DNA from 4 places in the Solidesulfovibrio sp. C21 genome. Region 2 is predicted to be linked to each of the others. Evidence: predicted binding sites of a transcription regulator. Region 2 holds the regulator's gene; each other region holds the start of a gene.
What was found. The regulator sigma-54, encoded in region 2, starts transcription at its own class of promoters, with help from an activator protein. The targets are predictions, from matches to a motif close to CTGGCACGGNNNNTGCTT.

Region 1 (7,484 bases), on a different contig from region 2:
TCCATGGTCGACGTGGTGGTCCATCCCCAAAGCATCGTCCATTCCCTGGCCCAGCTCCACGACGGCTCGCTTTTGGCCCATCTGGGGCCGCCGGACATGCGGGTGGCCATCGCCTATTGCCTGGGCTATCCCGAGCGCCTGCCCCTGGCCGTGCCCCGGGTGGATCTGGTGACGCTCGGCAGCCTCACCTTCGAGGCCCCGCGCCACGACGCCTTTCCCTGCCTGGGACTGGCCCGGGACGCCCTGGCCGCCGGAGCGAGCCACACCGTGGTCTTAAACGCCGCCAACGAGGTGGCGGTCGCACTTTTCCTGGAGGGCCGCCTTCCCTTCATGGGTATTGCTTCGGCCATCGCCGACGCCCTTGACGCCCATGCCGGGCAGGCGCTTCCCGACGCGGCGTCCATCATGGACCTCGACGCCCGGGTGCGCCGGCGGACAATGGAGGCGGCAAAACCCGCCTGATGGCATTGCCTCGCCGCCAAAGTCGCTTATTATAATGCATCGGCCATGGGCCCGCCCCGGGATGTTCCGGGAGCCGGCCGGCCGCGCAAAACCCGCCCCTGACGCCTGAAAACCGCCAGGGAGCACCCGAGTAGGCATGATCCAAAGCATCGTCGCCGTGGCCCTGGTCCTGGGGGGCCTCATCTTCTTCCATGAACTGGGGCATTTCCTGGCCGCCCGGGCCTTCGGCATGGGCGTGGCCACCTTTTCCCTGGGCTTCGGCCCCCAGCTCCTGGGTTTCACCCGGGGCAAAACCCGCTACGCGCTTTCCGCCATTCCGCTTGGCGGCTACGTGCAGCTCGTGGGCCAGGACCCGGACGATCCCGTGCCGGACGGCTTCTCGCCGCAGGAAGAGTTCAAGCTGCGCCCGGCCTGGCAGCGCATGATCGTGGTGGCGGCCGGGCCGCTGTTCAACTTTTTCCTGGCCTGGCTGCTCTTCTGGTGCCTGCTCGTGGCCGAGGGCCGCTTCGAGATGCTGCCCGTGGTCGGCCAGGTCCAGGCCGACAGCCCGGCCGAGAAGGCGGGCATCACCGCCGGCGACACCGTCACGACCATAAACGGCGCGCCCGTGGCCAACTGGGAAGAGATGGCCAAGTCCATCCGGGGCGGCGGCGGCAAGTCCGTCACCCTCACCGTGCGCCGCGACGGCAAGGACCTGACCTTCACCCTGACCCCGGCCATGCGCACCATCAAGAACCTCTTCGGCGAGGAGGAAAGCGCGCCCCTGGTCGGCATCGTGGCCTCGGGCAAGACCCGGGCCGTGCCCATGGGCGCGGGTTCGGCCGCCGGCGAGGCCGTCAGCCAGACGTGGAACGTGGTGGCGGTGACCTACACGGGTCTTTTGAAGCTCATCGAGCGGGTGGTGCCCCTGGACAGCCTCGGCGGCCCCATCATGATCGCCCAGATGGTCAGCAAGCAGGCGGCGGAAGGCATCGGCAACGTGGTGGCCCTGGCCGCGCTTATAAGCGTCAACCTCGGCGTGCTGAACCTGCTCCCCATTCCGGTCCTCGACGGCGGGCATCTGCTTTTCTACACCCTGGAAATCATCATGCGCAAACCGGTCAGCCCCCGCATGCGGTCGCTGACCACGCGGCTCGGGCTGGCCTTTCTCATCGCGCTGATGCTTCTGGCCACGGTCAACGACATCCGCCGCCAGATAAGCGTGCTCAATGGCTAAGGCGCGCCCCTTGCCGGCCGAAGGGCCGCTGCTGGTCGTAAGCGGCGTCTCGCCGCGCCTGACCGTGCTGCTGGGCCTGCCCGGACAGGACGTGCTGGTCCGGGAAAACACGGGCACGGGCCATTCGGCCGCGGTCCTGGCCCCCATGATCGCCGACATGCTGACGGCGGCGGGGATTGCCCCGGCAGACCTTGCCGGCATCGCCTGCGTGCGCGGCCCGGGCAGCTTCACCGGCATCCGGGTGGCCCTGGCCACGGTCCTCGGCCTGTCCATGGGCTCCGGCGCGCCCATGGCCGGCCTCGACTACCTGCCGCTTCTGGCCGCCTCGGCCGCGCGCCATGCCACCGGCGCGGTCATCGTCATCACCCATGCCCGAAGCGGGCAGGTCTATCTCCAGTCCTTCCTGGCCGACGGCGAGCTGGCCCCCATGGGGCCGCCCGAATCGCTTTTTCTCGAGACCGCCGCGGCCCGCGTGGCCGAGGGCGCGGCGGTCGGACCGCTTACCCTGGTCGGCGATGGCGCGGCCCGCTACCGGGCCGCCCTGCTCGAGGCAGCGCCCATGGCCGCCATCCCCGAGGACGGCGACCGACCGGACCCGGACACGGTGCTGGCGGCGGCCAGACAGGCCGACTACGGCCCTGACCAGGTGGAACCGCTCTACCTGCGCCCCTGCGACGCCGAGGAAAACCTGGTCGCCCTGACCGCCGTCCGGGGGCTTTCCCCGGAAACGGCCCGGACCATGTTCCACGACGCGGTCACAAGGGAATGAACTTTTTGGGAATGAGAAGAGTATGCGAGAGGGGAAACCCTTTAAAAAGGGTTCTCCCCTCTCGCGCTCTCCCCTTCCTAAACTTTATAACGACAACAGTAGCAACGATACCATCCAGTCACGACGAAGCGTCTTTGGAAAGGGGGTCCGGGGGAAGAACCTTTCTGCAAGAAAGGTTTTCCCCCGGCTCTCCCCCTCGGCTCTTCCCTCCAAAAGCGCCAGCCCTGCGCGCCTTCCACGAGTCCCTCCCGACCCGCGAACTGCTGCGTCAATTTCGCGACGCCCGGTCCAGTTTCGAACAACAGCTGTAAATCGAAGCGATTAGCCTTTCCTCGCGTTATCGCCGGACAAGATGGCTGCGTCGGGAAACCGACGTATCCGGCCGTACGCCACGAAAAACGCCGCACCGTTTCCCGCGAAACGCCGCTGCCGGCTGCCATGGTATTTTTTCTTTCGGCCCGCAGGACGCTAAAGAATCGTTTTTCCGGCGTCGATAAGAACGGTGAAATCACGCTACCGGTTGTCCTCGGCCGAGGGCCCGCGGCCGCAACCGGACAAGCACAAAGGGCAAGGACGCCCGCATCCATTTCAAGGAGGAAACAACCATGTCGCTGACCATCAATTACAACGGTATGGCCGCCAACGCCGCCCGCAACCTTTCCAACTCCTACTCCTCTCTGGCCACTTCGACCCAGCGCCTGTCATCGGGCCTGCGCATCAACACCGCCGCTGACGACGCCGCCGGTCTGGCCATTCGCGAGCTCATGCGCTCGGACGTCGCCGCCATCAACCAGGGCGTTCGAAACGCCAACGACGCCATCTCCATGATCCAGACCGCCGACGGCGCGCTCCAGGTCGTGGACGAAAAGCTCATCCGCATGAAGGAACTGGCCGAACAGGCTTCCACCGGTACCTACACCTCGGATCAGCGTCTCATCATCGACTCCGAATACCAGGCCATGGCCTCGGAAATCACCCGAATCGCCAGCGCTACGGACTTCAACGGCATTTATCTCTTGAACGGCAACCTGTCCTCGAGCACCCACAGCGGATCGACCCTCAATTCCAGCGGCAAGCTCAAGGTGCACTTCGGCTCCGGCAACCAGAGCGCCGAGGACTACTACTACGTCCAGATCGGCACTTCCACCGCTTCCGCCCTGGGCGTGGGCCTGGGCGCCGCATCCGGCGCTACCGGCCGCAGCATCTCCACCCAGGAACTGGCCCAGAAGGCCCTCGACGCCATCCAGACGGCCATCGTGTCCAAGGACAAGATCCGGGCCAACCTGGGCGCCCTGCAAAACCGCCTGGAGAACACCATCTCCAACCTGCAGGTCCAGAGCGAAAACCTGAAGGCCGCCGAATCCCAGATCTCCGACGTGGATGTGGCGACCGAAATGACCCAGTTCGTCAAGAAGCAGATCCTGACCCAGTCGGCGGTGGCCATGTTGTCCCAGGCCAACTCCCTGCCCAAGATGGCCATGCAGCTCATCCAGGGTTAAGCCCCGGCTTCATGACCGGTCGGGCCGCGGGGCACGGCCCGACCGGTTTGTGGCATAAGAGTTGCTTAGATCCGACCGGAATCTCCCGTATGGGAACAACTCTTTTTTCAGGGTAGCGAAATGTCCAGCACGGTCAGCGCCTACACACCAGTAACCAAGTCCGGCCAGGTCAATTACACAGGGCTTGGCAACGGCACGGATTTCGACTCCCTGATCACCAAGCTCGTCCAGGTCGAGCAAAACCGCATCACCACGCTGCAAACCTGGAAACAGTCCTGGACCAAAAAGCAGGACGCCTTCCTGGAACTCAACACCAAGCTCCTCGCGCTCAAAAGCACCCTCGAGGGCATGGACACCGAGGGTGAATTCCTGGTCAAGGTGGCCAATTCCACCAATTCCACGATCCTCACCGCCACCACCAGTTCCGGCGCGGACAACGGCTCCCACGTCATCGAGGTGAACCGCCTGGCCACGGCCAAGGCCATGGTCACCCAGGTCGCTTTCTCCGACCCCAACCAGTCCATCAACATAAACCCCACAGACCAGACCTTCGCCTACACCTACAAGGGCACCACCTATTCCAACAACATCGGCACCAACTGCTCCCTGAACGACCTCGCCAGCATCATCAACAACGACGCCAACAACCCCGGCGTCAAGGCCAGCGTCGTCTATGACGGCTCCGGCTACTTTCTCCAACTACGCGGCATGGATACCGGCGATGCCGCCACGCTGACCATCGACTCCAGCACCACCCTGCCCTATTTCCAGGCCTCCGATTTCGACACCATCACCTCCAACGCCAGCGCCTTGCTCAAGCTCGACGGCTGGCCCACGGGCGCGACCAGCTACATTACCCGGGAAAGCAACACCGTCACCGACCTCCTCCCCGGCGTCACCCTCAACCTCAAAAGCACGGGCACCATCACCCTGGCTGTGTCGACCGACACCACGGCCGTCAAACAGAACATCCAGACCTTCGTCGAACAAATGAACACGGTGCGGTCCATGTTGCAGGACCTTACCAAATACGACTCCACGACGTCGAAGGCGTCCATCCTGACCGGCAACTACGGCCTGCAGCTCATCGACACCAACCTCAAGACCGCCGTGGCCGGCAAGGGCGTCGGGTTCGACTACACCGAGGACACCTACTCCGTGCTGTCACAACTCGGCATCTTCACCAATGCCAACGAAGGCGCCAAAAACGAGGGACTGCTCTACATCAGCAACGCCACCCTCAATGCCATTCTGGCCTCCAACGCCACCAAGGCGGCCGAGTTGTTCTCCGCCAGTTACGCCGGCCGCACGGACAGTTCCGAATTTTCCATCGCCTCCTACCTCAAAGGCACGACCAAGTGCGGCACCTACGAGCTGTCCTACACCACCGACGCCAGCGGCAAGATCACAGCCGCCACGATCAACGGCCATCCGGCCATCTTTCACAGCAATTCCAACCTGATCACCGGCATGCACGGCTATGACGAAGCCGGCCTGGTGCTCAAGGCCATCGACGTCTCGGCGGGCACACACACCGGCACTGCGGCCCTCAAGCAGGGCAAGACCGGCCAGTTGGTCGACCTGCTCGGCGAATTGACCAATTCCACCAGCGGTCCCCTGCACATCCTCGACAAGAACTACGACGACATCACGCACATGATCGACAACAAGATCTCCTTCGAGCAGCGCCGCATCGCCACCTACGCCTCCAACCTGCGCAAGCGCTTCGCCAAGGTCGACTCCCTGCTCTCCACCTACAACCAGCAGCAGAACCAGCTCGCTTCGGCCATAAAAAACCTCTCCTCCTCCAGCTCATAACCGGAAGGAAACCGAACCGCGCCACGGCGGATACCATATGAGACGATTGCCCCCGCTTCCGTAGCGGCCAAGGCGGCCTCGCGCCGCCGCTGGCGGACATCGCCCGGATGATTTTTTCTTTTCTTTGTATTTCAATTAATTAAAATCTAAAACATCCTCCAGCCGCGTTTCTTCTACGACAGCACCCTTCAGTTTTCTCCGGCATCACCGATAAGTGTGAAAACAGGGAGAAAGCGCATGCAAGCCGCCGCCAGATCATATTTCCAGACCCAGGTTGCCACCACCACCCAGGGAGACCTGCTCATCATGCTCTTTGACGCGGCTCTCAAGTTCTTAAGCCAAGCCAAGGAAAAGATCGCCGAGAAGAATTACGCCCAAAAAGGCATCCTCATCTCCAAGGCCATGGACATCCTCTCCGAACTGCAAGGGTCACTCAACGCCCAAAAGGGCGGCGATCTGGCCGACCGGCTGCAAAAGCTCTATTTTTTCTGCACCGCCCGGCTGTTGGCCGCCAACCTCAAGATGGACGTGGCCAAGATCGACGAGGTCGTGAACATCCTGACCGGCCTGCGCGACGCTTTCAACGAAGCCAACCAGCACGTGGCCACCAAGAGCGTGCCGATAAGCGCCGGCTCCGCCGCCCCCATCCTGCCCGGGGCCATGTCGGGGCAAACCGGCAAGCCGGCCGCCCAGGCCCTGTACCTGGCCCAGGTCGGTCAGGGCGCGTCCAAGGCCACACCGGCCGACGTCCCCGGGCAGGCCCCCAAGGCCACGCCCAAGCCGGTGGCAACAGCCGCCGCCCAGCCCACGCCCCGCACCCTGCTCCGGCCGGTCATGCCCGCGGCCACGTCCGTCACGCCCCTGGCGGCCATGGATGTTCCCGCCGCGCCCCTGGTGCGGGAATTCGAGACGGTCGATGTGCCGACCGGCGCGCCCGTACGCCGGGTCATGGCCGCCTACGCCGCCAGCCGACCCCAGGGATAGCCCCTCTTCAAAAACGCTCACGCCCGCCACGGCCATCGTGCGGGCGTTTTTCTATTGTCCGACGCCGCCATGGACTTCCGGCCGCTTCCCACGGTACAGCCCCGGACGGAGGCTCCAGTGGCCGACGCGCATCCCTTTTTCACGTTCACGAGCGAGATCCTGTCCTGGCGGCTCGGCGGCCAGGCGGCGACTCCTGTTCCCGGCACAGACGCCCCGTCCCCCGATCCCGGACGCACGGCCGTGCGGGTCGAGCGAGTCGTGCGCGCCGCCAGGGAGCGGCGGCATGTGCTGCTGCTTGGCCTTGGCACGGGCGATGTGGCCGCCGCCCTGGCCGACGCCTTGCCGCCGGCCGCATCCCTGACCGTTCTCACCCCGGACACCGTCGCCGCCGCAAGGCTGCGCGACGCGGGAAAGCTCGCCTGGGTAGGCCCGGACGGCAATCGCCAGCTTCTGGCCGACTCCTCGCGCCAGGCCCTTTTCTGCCTGCCGGCCATGACCGCGCCACTTGGCCCGCAAACGCTCGTCACTGTCAATCCAGAGCCCTGCCCGCCGGAGATCCGCCAAAGCCTCGTCTGGCTGCGGCGCATGCTGGCCGAAGTCGTGTCGTTGCCGAAACCGGACAAAGCCGCCGCGCCCGCGCCCGTAACCCTGGCCGTGCTGGCCCGACCGGACGAGCCGGCCCTGGCCGATTTTTTTGCCGCCTGCGCCGGGCTGGCCCAACGGGCCGTCATCGCCT
Region 2 (7,484 bases):
GCCCCACCTCGCGGGCAGCCAGGGGTATTGCTTGCTTTCAAGCTTTTGGGGCCGGTTCGAGGCGTTTGGGCGCGGCCTTGCGCCGGAAAACTAAAGGAGGCGCGCCGTGACGCACGACGCCACGCTTGCTGCGGCCAGGGCCGGGGATATCGCCCTGCTCGTGCTGGATGTGGACGGGGTTCTGACCGACGGCGGGCTCTACGTCGACGGCCGGGGGGAGATCGCCAAGCGGTTTCATGCCCAGGACGGGCTCGGCATCAAGGCGGCCCAGATCGCCGGCATCGCCGTGGCGGTCATAAGCGGCCTGGACAGCCCGGCTGTGGCCGCCCGCATAAAAGAACTCGGCATCGCCGAATACCATCCTGGCCATTACCGCAAGGTGCCGATCCTGCGCGCCATATGGGAGCGTACCGGCATTACCCCGGGGCAAACGGCCTACCTCGGCGACGACTGGGTGGATGCCGGCCCCATGGGGCTTGTTGGCCTGCCCATGGCCGTGGCCGACGCCCAACCGGAAATTTCGGACCTGGCCCTTTGGGTGACGACCCGGGACGGCGGGCAGGGGGCGGTGCGCGAGGCCATCCGGTTTATCCTGAACGCTTCCGGGCGGCTTGCGGCCGCGTACGACTGGTTCCTGCGGGAACGGTAAGCCGGGCGGATTGCCACAATCCTTTGATTGTGGCATGTTTTTTGTTGGGCGGAGGCCGGACACGCGCCGGACACCGCCGACACGAAAACCCATAAAAAAGCGCGTACGGCGGTAGACATGGCCCTGGAACTGCGACAGCAGCTCAAATTGTCCCAGCAGTTGGTGATGACTCCCCAACTGCAGCAAGCCATCAAGCTCCTGCAGTTGTCCCGGCTGGAGCTCCTGGAGAGCGTGCAGCAGGAACTCCTGGAAAATCCCCTTCTCGAGGAATCCATAGACGAAGATCGGCAGCCCGAATCCACGATGGCCGAGGACAACCTCGGTCCAAGCGGCGACAGCAGCGAAGTGGCCATGGAAAAGGAGCTGCTTAAAAACGCCGAGTGGGACGACTACCTTGGCGATTTCGCCAGCACCGGCCGGCAGGCCCAGTCCCGCGAATCCGAGATCCCCGAGGAGGGCATGGCCTTCGACGCAAGGCTTGCCTCCAAGCCCTCCCTGGAAGGGCATATCGGCTGGCAGATGCGCCTGTCCAATTTTACGCCAAAGCAACTCGAGATCGGCGAGACCATCGTCGGCAGCCTCAGCTCCTCGGGCTATCTCTGCGCCTCGATCGAGGAGCTGGCCCAGATGACCGCCACGAGCGTCGAGGCGGTGGAGGAAGTGCTGCACCGCCTCCAGCGCTTCGATCCGGTGGGCGTGGCCGCCCGCACCCCCAGCGAATGCCTGCTGACCCAGATCGAGGTCTTCGGCTACGAGGACACCATCCTTATCGAGCTCGTGCGCGACCACCTCGAGGATCTGGAAAAAAAGCGCTACAAGCCGCTGGCCAAAAAATTTCACATCACCATGGAGAAGCTCAAGGAATACCTGGAGCTGATCCAGACGCTCAATCCCATGCCCGGAGCCAGTTATGGTTCGGGCGACCCCATCTATGTGAGCCCCGACGCCTTTGTCTACAAGTACGGCGACGACTTCGTCATACTGTTAAACGAAGAGGGCATGCCCCGGCTCAACGTCAACATGACCTACATGGATGGGCTCAAGCCGAAGGCGGACAAGGACAAGGATTACCTGCAAGACAAGATGCGCTCGGCCATGTGGCTGATGAAAAGCCTTTATCAGCGCCAGCGCACGCTCTACAAGGTCCTGGAGAGCATACTCAAGTTTCAGCGGGAATTTTTCGAGCACGGCGTGACGCGGCTGCGGCCGCTGATCTTGAAAGACGTGGCCGACGACATCAGCATGCACGAATCCACGGTCAGCCGCATCACGTCCAACAAATACGTGGCCACGCCCCACGGTATTTACGAACTGAAGTTTTTTTTCAACAGTTCCCTGGACCTCGACGACGGTGGGACGGTAGGGTCGGAGTCGGTCAAGGCCATGATCAAGCGCATCATCGCCGGTGAGAACGCCAAGAAACCCATCAGTGACGAGGCCATTGCCGACATGCTCAAGGAAGAGCTGCAAATCAACATCGCCCGCCGTACCGTGGCCAAATATCGCACGGCCATGGGCATCGAATCCTCGTCCAAGCGCAAGGAAATTTTCTGATGCTTCGGGCCGGGACCCCGGCTCAATACCATGCCACCCGGAGGACTATATGAACATTACTTTTAATTTCAAGAACTTCGAGCCATCGGATCATTTGCGCGACTACGCCCGCAAGCGTTTTGAGAAGCTCGCCAAATATACCGTCGCCACCGACGCCTCGGAGTTGCAGGTCAATTTGGCCGTGGAAAAAAACCGCCAGATGGCCGACGTCATCTTCCTGGCCGACAACATGCACATCTCGGCCCACGAAGCCTCCGAGGACATGTATTCCACCATCGACATGATCCTTGACAAAGTCGAGGCGCAGGCCAAGAAATTCCGCGAGAAGCAAAAGGACCGCCGCCGCCAGAAGGCCGAGGTCGTCCATACCCAGGTCATCAGCATAAGCGAGGATGCCGCCGGGGCGCGGACGCCCACCATCGTCCAGACCGACGACTACGAGCCCAAGCCCATGGCCGTGGAAGAGGCGGCCATGCAGCTTGAAAGCCTCAAATACGAGTTCATGGTGTTTATCAACTCCGAAACCGACCGGCCCAATGTCATCTACCGTCTGCGCAACGGCGACTTCGGCCTCATTGATCCTGGAACGGGAGCATAAATGCGTCTTGAGGATTATCTCCAACCCGATTTCGTCATCGGGGAACTTGTGTCCGAGTCCAAACCCGACGTGCTGGCCGAACTGATCGCCCCGATGAAGGCCAGATGGCCCGATTTCGACGATGCCCGGGCGCGCCAAGTGCTGCTTGACCGGGAAAACCTCGGCACCACGGGGATCGGCGACGGCGTCGCCATTCCCCATGGCAAGATGGAGAACCTCGAGCAGATCGTCATTGTCGTCGGCCGCAGCCTCAAGGGCGTCAACTTCGATGCGCTGGATTTCAAGCCCTGCCGCATCTTCTTTCTCGTCCTTGCCCCGGAGCACGTGGCGGGCCTGCACCTGCGCATCCTGGCCCACATCTCCCGGCTCTTGTCCGACGAATCCTTCCGGCACGCCTTCATGAGCGCCGAAAACGACGCCGCCTTGTGGCAGGTGCTCACGGCCGCCGCCTGAAGCAACACGAAACGTCACCTCCCCGCGCGCCGGCCGGCGCGCGGGGAGTGTGTCCTATCGGGGCCGGGGGGCCATGCGCCATGGAAGACACGCCTGCGGAACTGACCATCGTCATCCTGACCGGACTTTCAGGGTCCGGCAAGTCCACCGCCTTGCGGGTCTTCGAGGACCTGGGTTTTTTTTGTGTGGACGGGTTGCCCGTCAGTCTCGTGCCCAAACTCATCGGCCTTTTCGAAGTGAAGGGCGGCCAGCGTTACAAAGGGCTGGCGCTCGGCATGGATGTGCGCCAAGCCGACATGGACACCGACTGGGGGGCGACGCTGGCCCAGGTCAAAGGCGCGGCGGCGGCCTTGCAGATCATTTTCCTCGAGGCCGACACCCAGGAAATCATCCGCCGCTACGCCACCACACGCCGGCCGCATCCTCTGGAAAGCGAATCGCGGGGCCTGGAGCAGGCTGTGCTCGAAGAACGCACGCGCATGACCCCGCTTCGGGACTCGGCCGACATGGTGCTCGACACCACCGATTTTTCCATCCATGACCTGCGTCGCAAGCTCCAGGAAAAATGGGCCTCCATCCGGGTCTCCACCGGCATGCTCAAGGTCCACGTCATGAGCTTTGGCTTCAAGTACGGGCCGCCATCCGAGGCGGACATGGTCTTTGACCTGCGTTTTTTGCCCAATCCCTATTTCGACAAGGCGTTGCGGGAAAAAACCGGGAAGGACGCGCCCGTGCGCGACTATGTCCTGGCCGAGGATCCGGGTCGGGAATTTCTCGCCCGGCTGACCGCTTTCCTGCTCTACCTCCTGCCGCTGTACGCCAGGGAAGGGCGTTACCGCCTGACCATCGCCTTCGGCTGCACCGGGGGGCGGCACCGTTCCGTGGCCGTGGCCGAGTCTGTCTTTGACACCTTGTCCAAGGCTGGATACAATCTTTCTCTTGAGCATCGGCATATCGAACGCGGTTGATCCGGCGCGCGGCGGCAAGGCCGCGGACGCCGGCAAACCGGAAGAAGCCGATGTGCCGGGCCGCGGTTGCGGCTATCGTGTCGGCCAGCGGGGGCATGCTCCCGTCTTGTTGGTGGGTCACTGCGGCAGCAGGACGCGTCGCGGCACTGGGCTGGATTACTCCGCCGCGCCGTTTTGACGCCAGGTTTGGGCCTGATAACGCCCCCGGATGCGCGAACATGAATGGGCAAACCCGCTCGGAGACGCCGGTTGGCGTGGTGATCGTCACCCACACCGATTACGGCACGTGGCTTTTGAAGGCGGCGGAATGCATCCTGGGCCACCAGGAACATTGCCGTTGCGTGAGCGTGGACATGGCCACCGAGGTGGACCACATCCTGGCGTCGCTGAAGGCCGCCATCAAGGAAACCGACCAGGGCGGCGGCGTGCTTATCCTGACCGACATGTTCGGCGGCACGCCGACCAACCTCAGCCTGTCGCTTCTGGGCTCGGGTCGGCTCGAGGTGCTCACGGGCGTCAATTTGCCCATGCTCATCAAAATCCTCGGCGCGCGGACCAAGAATCTGGAGGGGCTGGCCGCCGAAGGCAAGCAGGCCGGCTGCCAGGGCATCGTCGTGGCGGGCGAGGTATTGCGCAAGCGGGTTGCCGAGGCCTAGGACCATGGCGTTCGTGCGGGTGGACAACAGGCTCGTGCATGGCCAGATCATCGAAAGCTGGCTGCCTTTCACGCACGCCCGAACGATCCTGGTGGTCAACGACGACCTGTCCACGGATTTTTTGCGCCAGGAGATCATGTCCCTGGCCATACCCTCCGGGGTGCGCATCGAATTTCTCCCGGTCGGCGACTTGCTGGGGTTTTTATCCAGGAACCCCCTCGACGCCGAGGACGCCTTGATCTTGTTCGCCAGTTGCCGCGACGCCCGAATCGCCTACGAGCGTGGTTTCGGCTTCGGCAACCTCAATCTCGGCAATCTGCATTACGCGCCGGGGAAAAAGCAGGTCTGCCCCCATGTGGCCCTGTCCAAGGATGACGAGTCCTGTCTGGACTTTTTCCGGGACAAGGGGGTGCGGCTCGACTACCGTTGCGTGCCGAGCGATCCGCAGCAGTTGCGTTCCGTGTAATGTTGCGGCCTTGGAAAACCGGGTCGTATTTTCAAGGAAAAGGCAACGCAGGCACGTTGACTCCGCGACAAGCTTCGGGCTTGGTCTTGCGGATGCAAGTGGAGGCACGGCCCGGAAGCGGGGCGTGTCGGCCGGCTAAGGCAGGCGGCGAAGAGCCGCTACGGCCGCAGTTTGGGCCTTTGGACAGGAACCCGCCCACGGAAATCGCCCAGGCGAGACGACGCGCATGACCCATCAGGCCGATATCTTGCTCCACGTGATAAGCGTCGCTTTTTTTTTGTTCTTTTTTCGTCCTTCCGCTTCTTTTTAAACGCTGCGCTGATCGAAAGGCCGCTTGTCATCGGGTTTTTCTGGGCCGCCTGCTACGGTGACCTGGACGCGACCCTGAAGCTGAGCCTTTTTTACGAACTCTTTTGGCTCGACGGCATTCCCGCCGGCACCCACATCCCCCCCAATGCCGCCGCGGCGACCCTGGCCGGCCTGTCGCTTATGCACGTCTACCAGCTGACGACGCCGGCCGAAGCGCTCTTCGTGGCCGCGACCACGGCCATCCTGGGACGGCTTTTCGCCACCCTGGAAGGGGCGCAGCGGATGATGGAAAACATCGTTCTGTCGCGCTATACGGCGGCCCGGGAGCGATCAAAGTCCCATTTCGCGCCCGGCAGGCTGGTGCGCCGGGCCCTGCTGGACATGGCAGCCTTAAACGGCCTAGCCTTTAGCGTGGTCCTGGCCGGGCTGATCGCGCTTTATGCCGTGCTGCTGCCCATGGTCTGGCCGTATCTTGCCTCTTCCGGGGCGACCTGGAGCCAGCTTTGGATACTGGGCAGCCTGGGCGGGGTGTTGTCCCTGCGTTATCGGCCGGCGTACATGCTGCTGGCCGCCGGCATGATTTTGGCCGTGGCTTGGTGCCTGTTGGGCTGAGACGGCGGACGCGAAATCCCTCCTTTCCGAATATTGCGCGAAAGGGGACTTCCCTGCTTTTTTGTCGAAAAGGCTAGATATCCCTGATGGTAATGAACAGGATGGCGTGGCGAGGAGCCGAAAAAGGCTGGCGGCCCGGGGAATTTGACTTGGCAACTTGCTTCTTTTGGGATATTCTTCACAAGTTGTAAGTTTCGGCAGCCAACCCGCTAGGGTTATTGGGAAAAACACCAGGAGGACACTACTATGGCTTTGTATGTCGTTGGTCACAAAAATCCGGACACCGATTCCGTCGCCGCCGCCATTTCCGTGGCGGACCTGATGAACAAGGCCAAGGGGCTGGACGCCAAGCCGGCCGCGCAGGGCAAGCTTAACCCCGAAAGCACGTTCGTGCTCGATAAGTTCGGCGTGGCCGCTCCGGAGATCGTCACCGACGCCACCGACAAGCAGATCATCCTGGTCGACCACTCCGACCTGGCCCAGAGCCTGGAAAATCTGGACAAGGGCGAGATCATCGGCATCTACGACCACCACAAGCTCGGCGACGTGACCACCCCCAATCCCCTGGAGATCCTGGTCAAGCCTGTGGGCTGCTCCTGCACCGTGGTCAAGATGATGTACGACTGCGCCAAGGTGGAGATTTCCAAGCCCATGGCCGGCCTCATGATGTGCGCCATTTTGTCCGACACCGTCATGTTCAAGTCCCCGACCTGCACCCCCGAGGACAAGGCCGCCGTCGAGGCCCTGGCCAAGATCGCCGGCGTGTCCGACTACATGTCCCTGGGCGTCGAGATGTTCAAGGTCAAGTCGGCCGTGGGCGGCACCCCGGCCCGCGAACTGGTCTTCCGCGACTACAAGGACTTCGACATGGGCGGCAAGAAGATCGGCATCGGCCAGCTGGAAGTGGTCGACCTGTCCATCCTCGAGCCGGTCAAGGCGGATCTGCTTGCCGAGTGCAAGAAGGTCAAGGCCGAGGGCCGTCACAGCGTGTTCCTGCTTCTGACCGACATCATGAAGGAAGGTTCCGAGATGCTGATCGTCTCCGACGATCCGAGCTACGTGAAAAAGGCCTTTGGCGTCGAAGTCAAGGGTGATTCCGTGTGGCTTGATGGCGTGCTGTCCCGCAAAAAGCAGGTCGTGCCGCCTCTGCAGAAGGCCTTCGCCTAGTTCCGGTTTCCTCGAATCACTGGGGAGCGGCTTTCGGGCTGCTCCCTTTTTT
Region 3 (7,484 bases), on a different contig from region 2:
CTTCCGGAATCCTGTCGAACGGCAGGTCGTCGAGACCGGCCGAAAGGATCTGGAGCAACTGGCCCGGGTGCATGGCGGCCAGGGCGGTCCCCATTTCCTTGAAGGGCTTAAACGACAGCACCACCTTGGCGCTGGCCACGGCGGCGGCCCGGTCGGCCTCGGGCACGTCGGCAAAATCCCTGTAGCCGCCGTACGGGGCGGCCATTTCGTCCAGGAGCGGGCGGTTGGCGCGGGGACTGGTCAGGGTCACCAGGATGTCGGCCATGAAAACGTCTCCTTCCCCCGCAGCAGAAAACGACAGCCAGGGCGGGGGAAAAGGAGCTGGCCGGGGCGCGCGCCGAAGGGCGGCTCCGGTCGATTATCACAGGAACGAAGTCGGGAAAAGTCTTCCCCGCCACGGCCCAGGCCACGCGGCCCATGGGTGACAGCGGAGCGGTCGCGGTGCGAAACGACGGGCGTGTGCCTTTTGTCAGATGAAAAAAGAGATTGCGGCCGACGAGGCCGGCGGCGACTTCGGCCGCGCCGTCCATCCGGAGCGGTTGCGGTCCTTTTCGCAGTGAGGTTCCGGCCTTACGGCCGGCGATATGCGGGAAGTCATTCTTGGCTCGGTAGGCCTTTGCCCCCTTGTCCTTGTCTCCCTCCCAACAGGTTGCAAATTTTTAAATTCGTCCCCTGTTGAAAGTTTTTGAAGGGGGTCCAGGGGGAAACTTTTTTCAAAAAGTTTCCCCCTGGCCGCCGGAGGCATAATCCTCTTCCCTCACCTTATGCGTCTTGCAAATACGCGGCGATGGCGGTGTCGTAGGCGCTGGTCTTGGCGAAGGTGGCGGCGGCGGTTTTCTGGCGCAGGGGCAAGGGGGCGGCCATGGCGTTTTGGGCCAGGGTATCCATGACCTCGGGGTAGAAGGCCGGATCGGGCACCACCAGGATGCTGGAGAAGTTTTTGGCCGAGGCCCGAAGCAGGGTGGGGCCGCCGATGTCGATCTGTTCGACCATTTCGGGCAGGGGCAGGCCTTTTTCGAGGGCCTTTTCGAAGGCGTAGAGGTTGACCACCACCATATCGAAGGGGGCGATGCCGTGCTTTGCCAGGGTGGCCAGGTGTTCGGGGTTGTCCTTGTCGGCCAGGATGCCGCCGTGGATATGGGGGTGCAGGGTCTTGACGCGGCCGCCCAGGATTTCCGGAAATCCCGTCACGTCGCTGACGGCAGTGACGGGCAGGCCCGCTTCCATGAGCAGTTTGCGGGTGCCGCCGGTGGAGACGAGTTCGACTCCGGCGGCGCTTAAAAACCGGGCCAGTCCGGGCAGGCCGGATTTGTCCGTGACGCTTAAAAGCGCCCGTTTGACAGGCAGAAGTTCCATGGCGACCTCGCGGATGTTTTTCGCGGGGTGCCACACTCGCCCGGCCTTGGCAAGCCTGGGGACCGACCGGACCGCCCGGTCGTGGCGCATTTACCACGGCCGGGCGGCACGAAGGGGAGAAATCTGCCGGAAGGCGCTGGACTCAGGCGGCGATGCGCTTGAGTTCTTCGGCCAGGTCCCGGGCGGCGGCGTAGCGGGGGTCCTGGGTCAGGATGGTCTCGAGTTCGGCGCCGGCCTCGGCGTGGCGGCCAAGGCTCACCAGGCAGCCGGCCAGGGTGAAGCGCACGTCGTGCTTGGCCGGGTCGATGGCGAGGTAGTCCCGCAGGTAGGGCAGGGTTTCCTCGATGCGGTTCTCGGCGTGTCCCAGGCGCACCATGCCGAAGATGGCGACCAGGTTTTCCGGATTCTTGGCCAGGGCTCCCTTGAAGTGGGTGAAGGCCTCGGCCGGCTCGCCGCGTTCCATTTCGATGAGCGCCATGCCGGAAAGGGCCCGGTCGTCGGGCTCGATGGTGGAGGCCTTGCGGTAGAGCGTCATGGCCTGATCGAGCTCGCCGCGCTGTACGGCGATGGTGGCCAGCCCCAGATACGGATCGGGATGGACGCCGTTATTGGTCATGGCCTTGGAGTAGTATTCTTCGGCCTTGTCCAGGTCGCCCATGAAAAGATAGCACTCGCCGAGTTCCTTGTTGATTTCGTAGTCCAACTGCCCGCTCATGACGTCCCCTCCGTAGTCGACGCCCGCGTCTCAGGTCGCGTGCGCGTCGTCGGGTTGGCGCGCTTCCCTGCGCCGTGTTTTTTCGCGTCTTTCTTTTTTTACGGCTTGTGGCCGATGCCGGCAGCGCGTTCTGCCGGGCACGAGGGGTTAAGCAATCCGCGTGCCAGTGCCGGAAACAAAGGCCTGGCCGGAAAAATCCCGCTTTCGGAGAGGGGAGTTAGGCATGGCGCGCATATTTTTTTGAGAAAGTAAAACGCGACGGTCCGGTAAAAAATTCCCAGCTCCGGGCCGGGCGGCTGTCCCGATGGAACGCTTTTTGCCCAGTAGTCCCCCGAAAGCGATCGGCCGACGCACGGCGCGGCCACGGCAAAGCGAGGAAAAAGTCCATGAAATCAGTATTTCCCACAAATACGGACCTGCTCGGCAAGGTCATGGACCTGCGTCTGGAGCGTCAGAATGTCGTCATGTCCAACCTGGCCAACCAGGACGTGCCCGCCTACAAGGCGCACCGGCTGGAATTCGAACACGAGCTGCAATCCGCGCTCGGCCTCGAGACACAGGGCAAGCTGACGCGCACCGGCTCCAAGCATCTGTCCCAGGAGTTTTCCCCGGCCACTTTCGAGGGAAACATCGAGATGGGCTGGAAACCGCGCGTCGTGGCGGGCCTGGACAGCGTGAACATGGACAAGGAAATGTCGATCATGGCCAAGAACACGCTCATGTACAACGCCCTGACCGAGATCACCAAGAAGGGCTTCGAAGGCATGCAAAAGGTCATCGCCGAGGGAGGTAAGTAGACATGGACCTCTTTACCGCCATGGACATCGGGTCCTCGGGCATGTCCGCCCAGCGCACCCTGATGAACACCATCTCCATGAACCTGGCCAACATCCGGACCACCCGCACGGTCAACGGCGGCGGCCCCTATGTGCGCAAGTCCGTGATGCTCGAATCCACCCCCATCGATTCGCCTTTCTCCGACGCCATGAAGACCGCCCAGGACCGCGAGCTGGCCGGGGTCAAGGTCACGGGGCTCGTCAACGACAACCGCCCCTTCCGCATGCAGTACGAGCCGGGCCACCCCGACGCCAACGCCGAAGGCTACGTGGCCTACCCCGACATCAACGTGGTCGAGGAGATGGCCAACATGATCACGGCCATGCGCAGCTACGAAGCGTCGAGCTCGTCGATCGGCACCGTCAAGACCATGTTCAGCAAAGCCCTGGAAATCGGGCGATAACGGAGGCGCATCATGATTTCTCCCCTGGCGCTTAATGCCTACAAGACCGCTTTGTCCCAGACCGGGGCCATCGACGCCACGGTTTCCAAGTCCCTGACCAAGCCGGCCGCGCCGGCCGGGGGCTTCGGCCAGACGCTCACGGACTCGCTGACGACCGTCAACAATATGCAAAACGAGAAGGACGACATGGTCGAAGCCTTTGCCGCCGGCAAGAGCCAGAACGTGCACGAGTTGATGATCAATCTGCAAAAGGCCGGCATGGCCATGCAGATGACCACGGCGGTGCGGGGCAAAGTGCTCGAGGCCTACAAAGAACTGGTGAAGATGCAGTTCTAGGGACCCCGTTTCGATAACAGACGCGCTCCGGGAGAAACGCCATGCCTCCTTTCTTCAAGCAGAGTTTTGAAAAGCTCATCCAGTACTGGTCCAACCGTACCGCCACCCAGCGCTTGCTGCTTGGGGGACTGGCCGCTTCCACAATCGTCGCCTTCCTGGTCATGACCTATTTCCTCAACCAGCCGGAGATGCGCGTGCTCTACACCAGGCTGGCCCCGGAGGACGCGGCCCGGGTGGTGGAGCAGCTCAAGGCGTCCAAGACGCCCTACGAGCTGCGCGACAATGGCGCCACCATCATGGTCCCGGCCGAGTCGGTCTACGAGCAGCGCCTGAAAATCGCCGGTGAAGGCATCATGCACGGCCAGGGCGTCGGCTTCGAACTGTTCGACCAGCTCAAGGTCGGCCAGACCGATTTTGTCCAGCGCATCAATTACACCCGGGCCCTGCAAGGCGAGCTGGCCCGCACCATCACCGAATTTCCCCAGGTGGAAAAAGCCCGCGTCCATCTGGTGCTGCCCCAGAAGAGCCTTTTTATCGAGGAACAGAAGCAGGCCTCGGCCTCGGTGGTCCTGACCCTCAAGCGTGGCCAAAAACTTGACGCCAAGCAGCTCCAGGGCATCGTCAATCTGGTGTCCATGGCCGTGGAAGGCCTTACCCCCGAGCACATCACCATCACCGACACCACGGGCCAGTCCCTGTACCAGCCCCGCGGCGATTCGGGCCTGGGCGGCATGTCCACCAGCCAGTTCGAATTCAAGAACACCTACGAATCCAATCTCGAAAACCGCATCGAGCAGCTGCTGACCCCCATCGTCGGCCCCGGCCGGTCCATCGTCAAAGCCAACGCGGACCTTGATTTCAGCCAGCGCACCATCCGCAAGGAACTCTACGACCCCAACGTCACCGTGGTGCGCAGCGAGCAGAAAAGCGAGGAGAACACCTCCGGCACGGCGGCCGTGGACGCCTCCGGCCAGACCGTGACCCCGCGCGGCGGCGGCGCGGCCGTGCCCAACAACAATTTTCAGGGCTCGGGCTATTCCGGCACCCAGTCCAACCAGAAATCCAGCCGCCAGAACAGCACCACCAACTTCGAGATCAACAAGGAAGAGCAAAACGTCGTCACCCCGGTCGGCGACTTGAAGCGCCAGTCCATCGCGGTTATCGTGGACGGGACCTACGTAAAGGACAAGGATAAGGAGACCTACACCTTCGTGCCCAGAAAGGCCGAGGAACTCGAGCGCATCAAGCAGGTGGTGGCCCGGGCGGCCGGCCTCGACCCCTCGCGCGGGGACGAGATCCAGGTGTCGAGTTTCGAGTTCGGCGCCCCGGACGGCTCGGACCAGCCGAGTCTGGTCCAGACCATGCTGGAATACGCCCAGCGGCTGGGCAAGCCTTTCTTAAACGGCCTGCTGCTCTTCCTCTTCCTGATCCTGGTGGTGCGGCCGGTGGTCCTGGCGCTCATTCGCCCCCGGGTCACGGAAGAGGAGATCGAGACCCTCGAACGGCTGCCCGAAGGCGAGGCGCGGCTGGCCCTGGCCGAACCCGAGGAAGACGAGGGCTTGGGCATGCTCGAGGGCGGCAAGGAATTCGAGCTGGCCAAGAACCTGGCCATGCAACTGTTCGAGGAAAACATGGAGCAGTCCATGACGCTGCTCAAATCCTGGCTCAAGCAAGAGGCTTAGGATGGTATTGGAGAAGAACGTGCGAGAGGGGAAACCCTTTGTAAAGGGCCGTAGCCCCTCTCGCGCTCTCCCTTTCCTCAACTTCTTACCTGAAATTGCGTAACTGATACTTCGCTATTATTAAAAGTCTTTGGAAAGGGGGACCGGGGGGAAACCTTTCTCCAGAAAGGTTTCCCCCCGGAAGATCACCTCGGAGATGGCCACTATGACCGGACCGCAGAAAACCGCCGTCTTGTGCCTGGCGCTTGGCGAAAAGTTCACCGGCGAGGTGTTCAAACGCCTGGAGCGCAAGGAGATCGCCCGTATCTCCAAGGCCATGATGGAGATGGAGACCGTGCCCAGGGAGCAGGTCGAGGAGGTGGTCCGGGAATTCAACGAGACCATGCAGGTCGGCAAGGACATGGTCACGGGCGGCCCCGAACAGGTGCGCCGCATGCTGACCAAGACCCTGGACGCGGACACGGCCAAGTACATCATGGAGACCCTGGAGCTCGACACCGGGCCCACGCCCTTCCAGGAGTTGGTCAACGTCTCCCCGCGCATCCTGGCCCAGATTTTGCGCAACGAACATCCGCAGACCCTGGCGCTCATCCTCGGCCACCTGCATCCCGATCAGGCGGCCGAACTGCTTCAGAACCTGCCGTCCGGGGTGCGGGCCGAAGTGCTCATGCGCCTTTCCAAGCTCGAGGCCGTGGCCGAGGACATGCTGGTCGAGGTGGACAAGGTGCTGCAAAACCAGCTCATCGCCATGGGCGGCAAGGAAGGCAAGAAGGTCGGCGGCATTACGGCCGTGGCCGAAATTTTAAACGCCGTGGACCGCGCCACCGAGGAAGAGGTCCTCTCCGAGATCGAGGAAGAGTCCGCCCAGATGGCCGAGGACATCAGAAACCTCATGTTCGTGTTCGAGGACATCAAGGGCCTCGACGACCGGGCCATCCGCGAACTCTTGAAGGAAGTCTCCAACGAGGAACTGACCCAGGCCCTCAAGGGCGCTTCCGAGGAGCTGCGCGACAAGTTCTTCAAGAACCTCTCCGAGCGCGCCGCCACCATGATCCAGGAAGACCTGGAAATCATGGGCCCCATCCGGCTGGCCGAGGTGGAGGCCGCCCAGCAAAACGTGGTCAAGACCGTGCGGCGTCTGGAAGTCGAGGGCAAGATCGCCATCGGCCGCGGAGGCGGGGATGTCTTTATCTGACGGCGACGCCTTGGGCGTGATGACCGGTCGGGTGATCCTCGGCCCGGGCACCGACGGCGGCGAGGCCGAGACGACCGTCTCGGAGATGGAGTCGCGCCGTTCGCCCATGCATTTCGAGGAGGTCGAGGCCCAGTTCTGGGAGCGGGTGCGGGCCAAGGCCAAGGCCAAGGCGTCGGCCATCATCGCCGAGGCCATGGCCGAGGGCGAACGCCTGAAGGCCAAGGCCCAGGAAGAGGGCTATGCCGCGGGCGTGGCCGCCGCCGGCGGGCAGATCCAGGCCGAGTTGGCCCAGATGTCCACATCCCTTGGCTCCATGCTGGAGTCCCTGACCGCCGAGCGGGGCAAGCTGTGGACGGCGCACCGCCAGGAATTCATCAGCCTTTTGCGCCTGGCCGTGGAGCGCACCACCATGGCCGCCATCGACGCCCGGCGGGAAGAGATTCTCGGCAATCTTTTCAATGAATCCCTGGAACTCATGGATGCCAAGGCCAGCCTCACCGTGGTCGCCCATCCCGACGACGAACCGCTGGTGCGCGAGCTCATCGCCCGGGCGGCCCAGGAACGCGGTGGGCTCGACAAGGTCCTGGTGCGCACGGACCCCCAGCTTATTCCCGGCAGCCTGATTCTCGAGAGCCCGGACGGGCTGGTGGACAACTCCATCGCCAGCCGGTTTTCCGAGGTGGAAAAGATTTTCGACCAGCTTGCCGCTTCGGGAGACGACGGTGCCGGCGCTTGACGCCTCCGGGGCCATAGCCTTTCTGGAGCAACTCCGGCCGGCGCACACCTTCGGCAAGGTGTCCAAGGTGGTGGGGCTTATCGCCGAGGGCCGGGGGATTCGCGCCCCGGTCGGGTCGGTCTGCCAGCTTTTATCCGATGGCGGCGGCGGCGGAGAGGTGCGCGAGGTGCCGGCCGAGGTGGTGGGGTTTCGCGACGGGGCCTGCCTGTTCATGCCCTACGGCG
Region 4 (7,484 bases), on a different contig from region 2:
AAGGGCTTTTTATCTAACTCCATACACGCCGAAATCCTCCTTCCGCCCTGCCACCCGGAACCGGCCTGACTCTGCCCAGACCGGCTCCGGGTGATGCAACAATCTACCGCACAACAAGAAACACGCTTTCGAGTCTGTTCCCAATAGACAAGGAGAAGGGATGCCTCCGGCGTCCGGGAGGGGATGGTCCCCTCCCGGCCCCTCCTCAAAGGGGGAGCGGCAACGCGTCGTTCTTCCCCCTTTTTTTGGGGGGGAGGAATGATTCCCCCCCGCCGCCGGAGGCCTCTTTTCCGTTAAAAAAGGGCCGGCGATGTGTTCGCCGGCCCAAGGAGGGCTGGTCCTGTCCGCGGGGCGGACAGGACATTTTAACTAACTGCTTTATTAGGCGCTTTCGTACAAACGGGTGAACACGAACTCGCGATGGCCCAAGGCTTCGGCGGCGGTGTTGCGGCCATTGGCGGTCCGCACCATCATATCCAGCAGCAAGTCGCCGGACTGGTCCATATTGAGTTCACGCCGCAGGACGCCGGACACATCCACGTCGATATGTTCGTTCATGGTGCGCACGGTCCGGGGATTGGAGCTCAGCTTGATCACCGGCAGAATGGGGTTGCCGATGATATTGCCCTGGCCCGTGGGGAAGAAATGGACCACAAAGCCGGCTGCCGCCGCCAGGGTCACCATCTCGGCCGCGGCCGAGGAGGAGTCCATGAACCACAGCCCGGGACCGGTGGGGGCATCGGCCTTGTCGAGGACACCGTCCACCACGCACTTCTTGCCGATCTTCTGGATGTTGCCCAGGGCCTTTTCTTCGATGGTGGTCAGACCGCCTTCAATGTTGCCCTTGGTGGGCTGGGAGTCGCACAGGTCATCGACTTTGTGCGCCTCGACCACGGCGGCGTAGCGGTCGAACATGGCCATGAACTGCTCGCGGATCTCCGGCGTGCGGCAGCGCGCGGCCACCAGATGCTCGCCACCGGTCAGTTCGGTGGTTTCGCCGAACAGCAGGGTGTTGCCGTTGGCGTAGAGCTTGTCATAGGCATTGCCCACGGTGGGGTTGGTGGCCAAGCCGGAGGTGGTGTCGGACTCGCCGCACTTGGTGGAAACCCAGAGTTCCTTGACGTCGCATTCGGTGCGTTGCAACTCGGTGGCGAAGTGAACGAACTCCTTGGCCTTCCAGGAAGCGGCGCGAATGGTTTCCAGGTCGCCGTGCTGCTCGATGGAGAACCCGGCCACGGGCTTCCCGGTCTTGGCGATGCCTTCCACGACCCGGGTGGTCCATTTCGGCTCAATGCCGATGACCACCACGGCGGCCACGTTGGGATTGCAGCCCGTCCCGATCAATGTCTTGAAGTGCAGGTCCAGATCGGCCCCGAACTGGAGACGGCCGTAGGGGTGGGGCAGGGCCAGGGTACCCTTGATATTGTTGGCCACGGCTTCGCTGGCGGCGTTACTCAAGTCGTCGAGGGGCAAGATGACGACGTGGTTGCGCACGCCGACCCGACCATTTTCACGCCGATACCCCATAAATTTGGTCTTCATCGTTACCACCTTTTCGTCTTGACATTGTGCACGTGGAGATGCTCGCCATTTTTTATCGGGGCAACGACCTTACCGATGTCCACACCGTACTTGATGACCGTGTCGCCAACGGCCAGATCTTTGAGGGCCAGCTTGTGGCCGATGGGGATGGCATCCTTGACTTTGACCTGCAGGGTCTGATCCCCGTCCATCACCCAACCGGTCAAATCCTGACCGGCCTTGACGCCCTCGACCACAACGACACCAACCATGTCGCCAGGTTCATGGACAATAAAGTCAATGGACATGTATTCCTCCTGACATCAATGTTCCCAACCACGGCGTGCCGGCCTCACAACCTCACCAATCATATGACGATGCACCCGTTGCATCATCAAGGAACAAACCGACAACACGGGCACGTTTGGCTGCCGTTGCCTTGGAGAAGCCGGCGCGGTGTTGGTCGTAGCCGTGCACGACCCGCGGTCAACAATGCTCCAAGCAGGCCAGACGTCCCTTGTTCGTGTCGTTCTGGGTGGCCGGTGGCTCCTATCCCAGGAATAAGCAAAGGCTGTGCCTGCCTCGGACTTGTTACCTAACATGCAGAAATTATTTTATTTTCATTGAAAAAATATCGGAGGAATGCCAGCTTGGCAGCTGGATATTCGGCCCTAAGCCCAATATCGGTCAGATAGTGGCGAGGCGCGCCATGCCTGGAAACAGGCGGTGCCGGCCAGGAGGGGAGGAGGCCTCTTTCCCTTCTTTCACGTCATTTCGAGCGAAGAACCTCAGGCAGGAGGTGCCGCCGGTTGCAGAGCAGGGCGTTAGGCGTCGCGGTTGGTTTGGATGCCAAGCTTGCGCATGCGGTATTGCAGGGTGGTGCGGGGAATGCCGAGCAGGCCGGCCGCGCTGTCCGGGCCGGAAATGCGTCCCTTGGCCAGGGCCAGCGCCTCTTCGATGTACTGTTTTTCCATCTGGCGCAGGGTCAGAAAGGCGCCTGACTCCTGCCCCTGCTTCTCGGCGGCAGCAATGAGCATGCTGCGGACATCCTGCAGGGTCAGGGGATGCTGTACGTTGGCGATGAGCAGACGGCTTATGATGTTGCGCAGTTCCCTGATGTTGCCGGGCCAGCTGTATTCCTGGAGCAGGGACATGATGCTCATGGAAAAGGAGATATCGGGCACCCGCATTTGGGAGGACAGGATGCCGGAAATCCGTTTTGTCAGCACCGGAATGTCCTCCCGGCGTTCCCGCAACGGGGGAATGGTGATGATCATGGTGGCCAGCCGGTAGTAGAGGTCCGTGCGCAGGCGCCCTTCCTTGAGGGACTTGTGGATGTCGATGTTGGTGGCCGCGATGAGGCGGATGTCGGCCTTGATGGAAAAGGATTCGCCCACCCGCTCAAAACTGTTTTCCTCAAGCACCTGCAACAATTTGCTTTGCAGGTCCATGTGCAGTTCCCCGATCTCGTCGAGGAAAAGCGTGCCCTTGTTGGCCATCTCGATGCGGCCCACGCGTTGGCTGGTGGCGCCCGTAAAGGCGCCCTTGCCGTGGCCGAACAGTTCGCTTTCAAATAGGGTGGTGACCAGAGCCGGGCAGTTGACCTTGACGAAGTTGTGTTTGGCCCGGCGACTGCGGTCGTGGATATAGCGGGCGATCATGGTTTTACCTGTGCCGGTCTCGCCCTGGATCAGGATGGGGACTTCCAGGGGAGCCACCCGGCGGATTTGGCGCATGATGGCCTTCATGGCATCGCTTTCGAAGACCGGCCCCTCGACCATGTCTGGAGGTGGGGCCGGGGTGCCGCCCAGGGGGCCGGATTCCAGGACGGCTATACGTTCATGACCCAGGATGTTGTCCACTCCCGAGGAAACGAAGGGGCTCAAGGAGGCGATGAAATCGACGATCTCCATGAGCTTGGGCGGTTCCTGGCGGAAGGAGCAATGGAGGGTGCCGATCACCTTGTCCCGGATGATGAGCGGAAAGGCGATGGAGACGTTTAACCCTGCTTCGGCCAGGGGATTGTCGGATTCGTTGGGAAAATGGCTGGTCAGATCGCGGATGACAATGGGCTCGCGCGAGGTGATGACCAGGCCGGCCACGGTTTTGGGGCCGGCATGGCGGACGATGGATTGGGTCTCGACAACGACCCCTTCGGCCGACGTGAAGTAGGTGAGGACTTCGATGTCGGAATCATAGAGGTTGATCGCCAGGCGGTCATAGGGAAAAAGCCGCCGCAGCTGGTGGCTTAAGGCCTTAAAATAGCCTTTGCGGTTGACTGACGCCAACAGGGCGTCATTGAGACGGCGAATGACTTGCTGCAGCACGGTGCTGCTGCGCAAGTCGAGGTTGGGGGTGCATTTGGAGGGCGCCATGGCAACACTCCCTTCGGGGTAAAGGTTGACGGCCCGGAAGGGGACTGCCCGGACGCAGTCGAAAGCGGGCGTAACCGCAATGAATTTTAAGTATATTAGGGGAAAACGTGTTTCCTGTAAAACCTCCGGCGAACCTGCGCTTACCGAGCGGCGGCTTTGGGAAAATAGGTCGTGTTGGCGCTTGGCACCACCGCCACGCGCGCCTTGGGGCCGGCCTCGGCCAACCAAGCGTCCAGGGTCTCCTGCAGGCCGCCCTTTTCCAGATGGCAACTGGCCAGGCTGGCCTGGTCCATGAGCGAGACAACGCGGACCGTAAAATGGGTCAGGGTCCGGCTAAATAAGAACGCCTTGTGCGCGCCCATGCGAAAGCCGTTGGCCTTAAATTCTTTCAGTTGAGACTGGGGATCGGGGAAGCGGCGCACGTATGCTTCATAGACCTCGTCGCCGATGCCCTGGGGGCAGGCAGCCAGGAGCAGGATTTTTCCGCCTTCCCGGGCGCACTGCGAGGCCAGGTTGAGTCCCTTTTGGGCCTGATACAGGCAGATATCCTTGGGACAGCCGCCGCAGGACGCCACGACGATATCATAGGGCTCCCCGGACAGCTGGACCCCGTAGAGGCGGTCGCACAGCGGCGCGCCGGCCCGGAGCACGGCTTCGGGCCGGCCGGCCCACAGACCAAGAATACGCTTGGCCGGATTGAGCACAACGTTGACGGCGAAGTCCACGCCGACGAGGTTCCCGGCCTCGTTGAGGTCCTGTCGCACCGGATTGTCCGCCAGCAGGCCCACCTGGGCCCCGTGCTCGAACATCAGGGAATGGTTGGCCTGGACGCTGCGCACCGAGCCGCATCCAATGATGGCGCCCTTGGCTCCGCCGGTGAATCCTACGAATTGATGGGGGTCGATCTGGCCAACCACAATTTTGAGCGCTGCGGAGGCGTAGAGGGCGTTGACCTCCACCGGGGTGCCGCGGCTGGTGGTGCCGCAAAACATCATGGGCGAATGGCGGGCATCGTGGGCCATGACCCGGCAGGTACCGACGACGTCCGGAGGCAGCAGGCGGGTCAGGTCGTCCTGACTGGCCGGTGGATGCAGGCCACCGCCCATGATGATGACAACATCCTTGGGGGAAAGGGTCGGCCAGACGGCAAAAAGCCGGGCCAGAAGCGGCGGCAACAGCAGCCGGAGCGGAGTCGGCCGGGTTTCGTCGGGTACGGCGATGGCCACGGAGGCGGGTTGGGGTCTCGCCGCAAAGGGATCGGCTTCTAAAGGCGCCTCCAGGGCCACTTCCAGAACGGCCCTAGGGTCGCTCAATGGAGCGAGAGCGCTTGGATGGAGAATATCCACCTGTATTTCGTTCGGGAAATGGATGGTGCGATGCCCGCGGTCGTATTTTACGTCAATATCCATATCCGTTCGCCTTTTGGTGAAAACGAGCCAGGAGGGCCCCTATTGCGTGGCGGAGGGGTAGCCGCGGCACGGCTGGGTCCTGATTCCGTTGTGCCGATGGACCTTATTTCGTGATCTTGTACACCGCGTTGCAGTCCTCGGTGCCCAAACCGGCGGCGTTGGCCTGTTTGAACACGCTAAGGGCTGCCATCATGGTCGGGATCTTCATGCCCCAGGCCTCGGCCATCTCGCAGCCCAGCCGGACTTCCTTGAGGGCCTGATCCAGCCCGAAACGGTTGGCGAAATCATCATCGGCGATCCAGGGGCCGCGTTCGTCCATCTGAAAACTCCGGGCCCCGGTGCCTTGCAACAGCCTAATGAGCGTCTTGCGTCCGATGCCGGCTTTTTCCCCGATGCGGATGCCTTCGGCCAGCGCGGCCAGATTGGTCATGCCCACCAGCGTGCTGATGAGCCGCATGGCACAGGCGGCTTCCACCGTACCCATATAGGAGGCGGACGAGCCGATGATCGGCCACAATACGGCCAGTTCGTCGAAGGCGGCTTTGTCGCCGCCGACAAACAGGGGCTCTTCGGCTTTTTCCGCTTGGGCCGGGGTGTTGTCCAGGGAGCATTGGAGAAACCGGCATCCCCCGGCTTTGGCGGCGGCCTCCAGGGTGATGGCGGTCTGCGGATCGATGGTGCTCAGGTCTATGACGATGGCGCCGGGTTTGAGCCGTGCCAGCAGCCCGTCCGGGCCGAGCAGGACGTTTTTGACCTCCCGGGGAAGCGGCAGACGGGTGAACACCACGTTCCTATCGGCAAAATCGGCCAGACAGGTCGCGCCACGGGCAGTGGTCCCGGCGGCCAGGGTCTGGTTCACGGCTTTTGGGCTGCGGTCATAGACCAGCACCTGCTTGCCGGCCCGGATCAGATTCCGGGCCAGTGCCCCACCCGTGAGACCGACGCCAATACATCCGATCCGCATGGGACTTCTCCTTGACGCGGTTTTGCTCCCATCCACGAGAGGCTCGTACGCTTTACCCAAAGGCAACAGAACGGCACCGTTGCGCGAGGTGTCTTTCCAACTAGGTGAAGGCCCATCAAGAAGCGTGCAAAGTGAAAATGTATTTTTAATGTATTAATATAATAGGATATTTTAAAAAGAGAGGCAGTTTGCCGCGCTAGAGAGCCGCCCAAATACCGGCAGCATGCCGAATTGCAGGCAGCCCGGAACGGCCACGGCACATCCTTCCTGTGAGCCAGCTGGTGGGCCAAGCCCTTTCCGAGACCAAACGCCTCCGGACCCGCTACGCTCCAAAATACGCTCGCCTGCCGGACGGATTGCCAGGTTTTCGGCTTTTTGTAGGAATATTTTCTAGTAATATATTATATTTATTAAATATTCTTATTAGAATGATACTTGCTAGGCCGATGGAATGTTGTGTGTCTTGCGTAATCGACTGTCAGCTTGAAGGAGGCCTTCGTATGGCCAAGAATAAAAAGAGCATGGACGGCAATACCGCCACCACGCACGTCGCGTACGCGTTAAGCGACACGGCGGCCATTTATCCTATCACGCCTTCGTCCACCATGGGCGAGATCGCGGATGAATGGGCGGCCAAGGGACTCAAAAACATCTTCGGCCAGACCGTGACCATCCGGGAAATGCAGTCCGAGGCCGGCGCGGCCGGCGCGGTACACGGTTCACTTGCGGCCGCAGGCAAGAACCCGCTGACCATCGACTCCAAGGCCCCGGCCGGCGACTTCCAGGGCTTCCTCGGCGGCGAAGTCCGCTATGCGGCCCTGGAAAAGATGCACCCCGATATGTCCCTGCGCTACCGCACCACCATGGAGGCGGCCTACAAGAAGCGCTATAAGGAACTGGAATACCTGGCCTCCATGCCGGTCTTCGACGGTTTCTCCGGAACCGGTACAGAGGGAGACGGAAAGTAATGAACAGTTCACCAGCCATCGTGCAATCGCTCGAAGACCTCGTAGGAAAAGAAAAGGATTACTTCATGACTTATCAGGAGAATATCCACGCGCTTTTTGCGCCCAAAACCGTAGCCGTCATCGGCGCGTCCGATAAGCCGGGAAAAGTCGGCCATACGGTGGTGCATAACATGCTGGATGCGGAATTTAAGGGGACATTGTGAGGTGGTCCCATTTGTTTGGACAGGTTGGCGGGGAAAAACACATT

Region 1: a site for sigma-54 is predicted at 3,996-4,013, ahead of fliD (flagellar filament capping protein FliD). Genes of this name have one in related genera too.
Region 3: a site for sigma-54 is predicted at 2,376-2,393, ahead of flgB (flagellar basal body rod protein FlgB). Genes of this name have one in related genera too.
Region 4: a site for sigma-54 is predicted at 2,084-2,101, ahead of ACMZ6R_RS06155 (UxaA family hydrolase). Genes of this name have one in related genera too.

Annotation. Positions count from the first base shown of each region.
Region 1 covers NZ_JBLODY010000028.1:23,337-30,820, reverse strand. Annotated here, with positions in the region: gene dxr (1-deoxy-D-xylulose-5-phosphate reductoisomerase) at 1-462, shown strand, start outside; gene rseP (RIP metalloprotease RseP) at 599-1,678, shown strand; gene tsaB (tRNA (adenosine(37)-N6)-threonylcarbamoyltransferase complex dimerization subunit type 1 TsaB) at 1,671-2,447, shown strand; gene ACMZ6R_RS10315 (flagellin) at 3,053-3,946, shown strand; gene fliD (flagellar filament capping protein FliD) at 4,067-5,764, shown strand; gene fliS (flagellar export chaperone FliS) at 6,002-6,748, shown strand; gene ACMZ6R_RS10300 (hypothetical protein) at 6,866-7,484, shown strand, end outside.
Region 2 covers NZ_JBLODY010000013.1:24,354-31,837, forward strand. Annotated here, with positions in the region: gene ACMZ6R_RS06415 (KdsC family phosphatase) at 107-649, shown strand; gene rpoN (RNA polymerase factor sigma-54) at 767-2,203, shown strand; gene hpf (ribosome hibernation-promoting factor, HPF/YfiA family) at 2,253-2,801, shown strand; gene ACMZ6R_RS06430 (PTS sugar transporter subunit IIA) at 2,802-3,254, shown strand; gene rapZ (RNase adapter RapZ) at 3,335-4,222, shown strand; gene ACMZ6R_RS06440 (PTS sugar transporter subunit IIA) at 4,441-4,878, shown strand; gene ACMZ6R_RS06445 (PTS sugar transporter subunit IIB) at 4,883-5,344, shown strand; gene ACMZ6R_RS06450 (PTS sugar transporter subunit IIC) at 5,516-6,265, shown strand; gene ACMZ6R_RS06455 (manganese-dependent inorganic pyrophosphatase) at 6,512-7,432, shown strand.
Region 3 covers NZ_JBLODY010000008.1:1,407-8,890, reverse strand. Annotated here, with positions in the region: gene ACMZ6R_RS04335 (2-hydroxyacid dehydrogenase) at 1-265, opposite strand, end outside; gene ACMZ6R_RS04330 (IMP cyclohydrolase) at 763-1,356, opposite strand; gene ACMZ6R_RS04325 (tetratricopeptide repeat protein) at 1,499-2,071, opposite strand; gene flgB (flagellar basal body rod protein FlgB) at 2,458-2,868, shown strand; gene flgC (flagellar basal body rod protein FlgC) at 2,871-3,311, shown strand; gene fliE (flagellar hook-basal body complex protein FliE) at 3,321-3,647, shown strand; gene fliF (flagellar basal-body MS-ring/collar protein FliF) at 3,689-5,329, shown strand; gene fliG (flagellar motor switch protein FliG) at 5,526-6,524, shown strand; gene ACMZ6R_RS04295 (FliH/SctL family protein) at 6,511-7,260, shown strand; gene ACMZ6R_RS04290 (FliI/YscN family ATPase) at 7,247-7,484, shown strand, end outside.
Region 4 covers NZ_JBLODY010000012.1:33,771-41,254, forward strand. Annotated here, with positions in the region: gene ACMZ6R_RS06145 (tripartite tricarboxylate transporter TctB family protein) at 1-17, shown strand, start outside; gene ACMZ6R_RS06150 (UxaA family hydrolase) at 382-1,542, opposite strand; gene ACMZ6R_RS06155 (UxaA family hydrolase) at 1,545-1,829, opposite strand; gene ACMZ6R_RS06160 (sigma 54-interacting transcriptional regulator) at 2,346-3,896, opposite strand; gene larA (nickel-dependent lactate racemase) at 4,037-5,305, opposite strand; gene ACMZ6R_RS06170 (NAD(P)-dependent oxidoreductase) at 5,409-6,269, opposite strand; partial or broken gene ACMZ6R_RS06175 (hypothetical protein) at 6,770-7,000, shown strand; partial or broken gene ACMZ6R_RS06180 (CoA-binding protein) at 7,303-7,437, shown strand; gene ACMZ6R_RS06185 (ATP-binding protein) at 7,415-7,484, shown strand, end outside.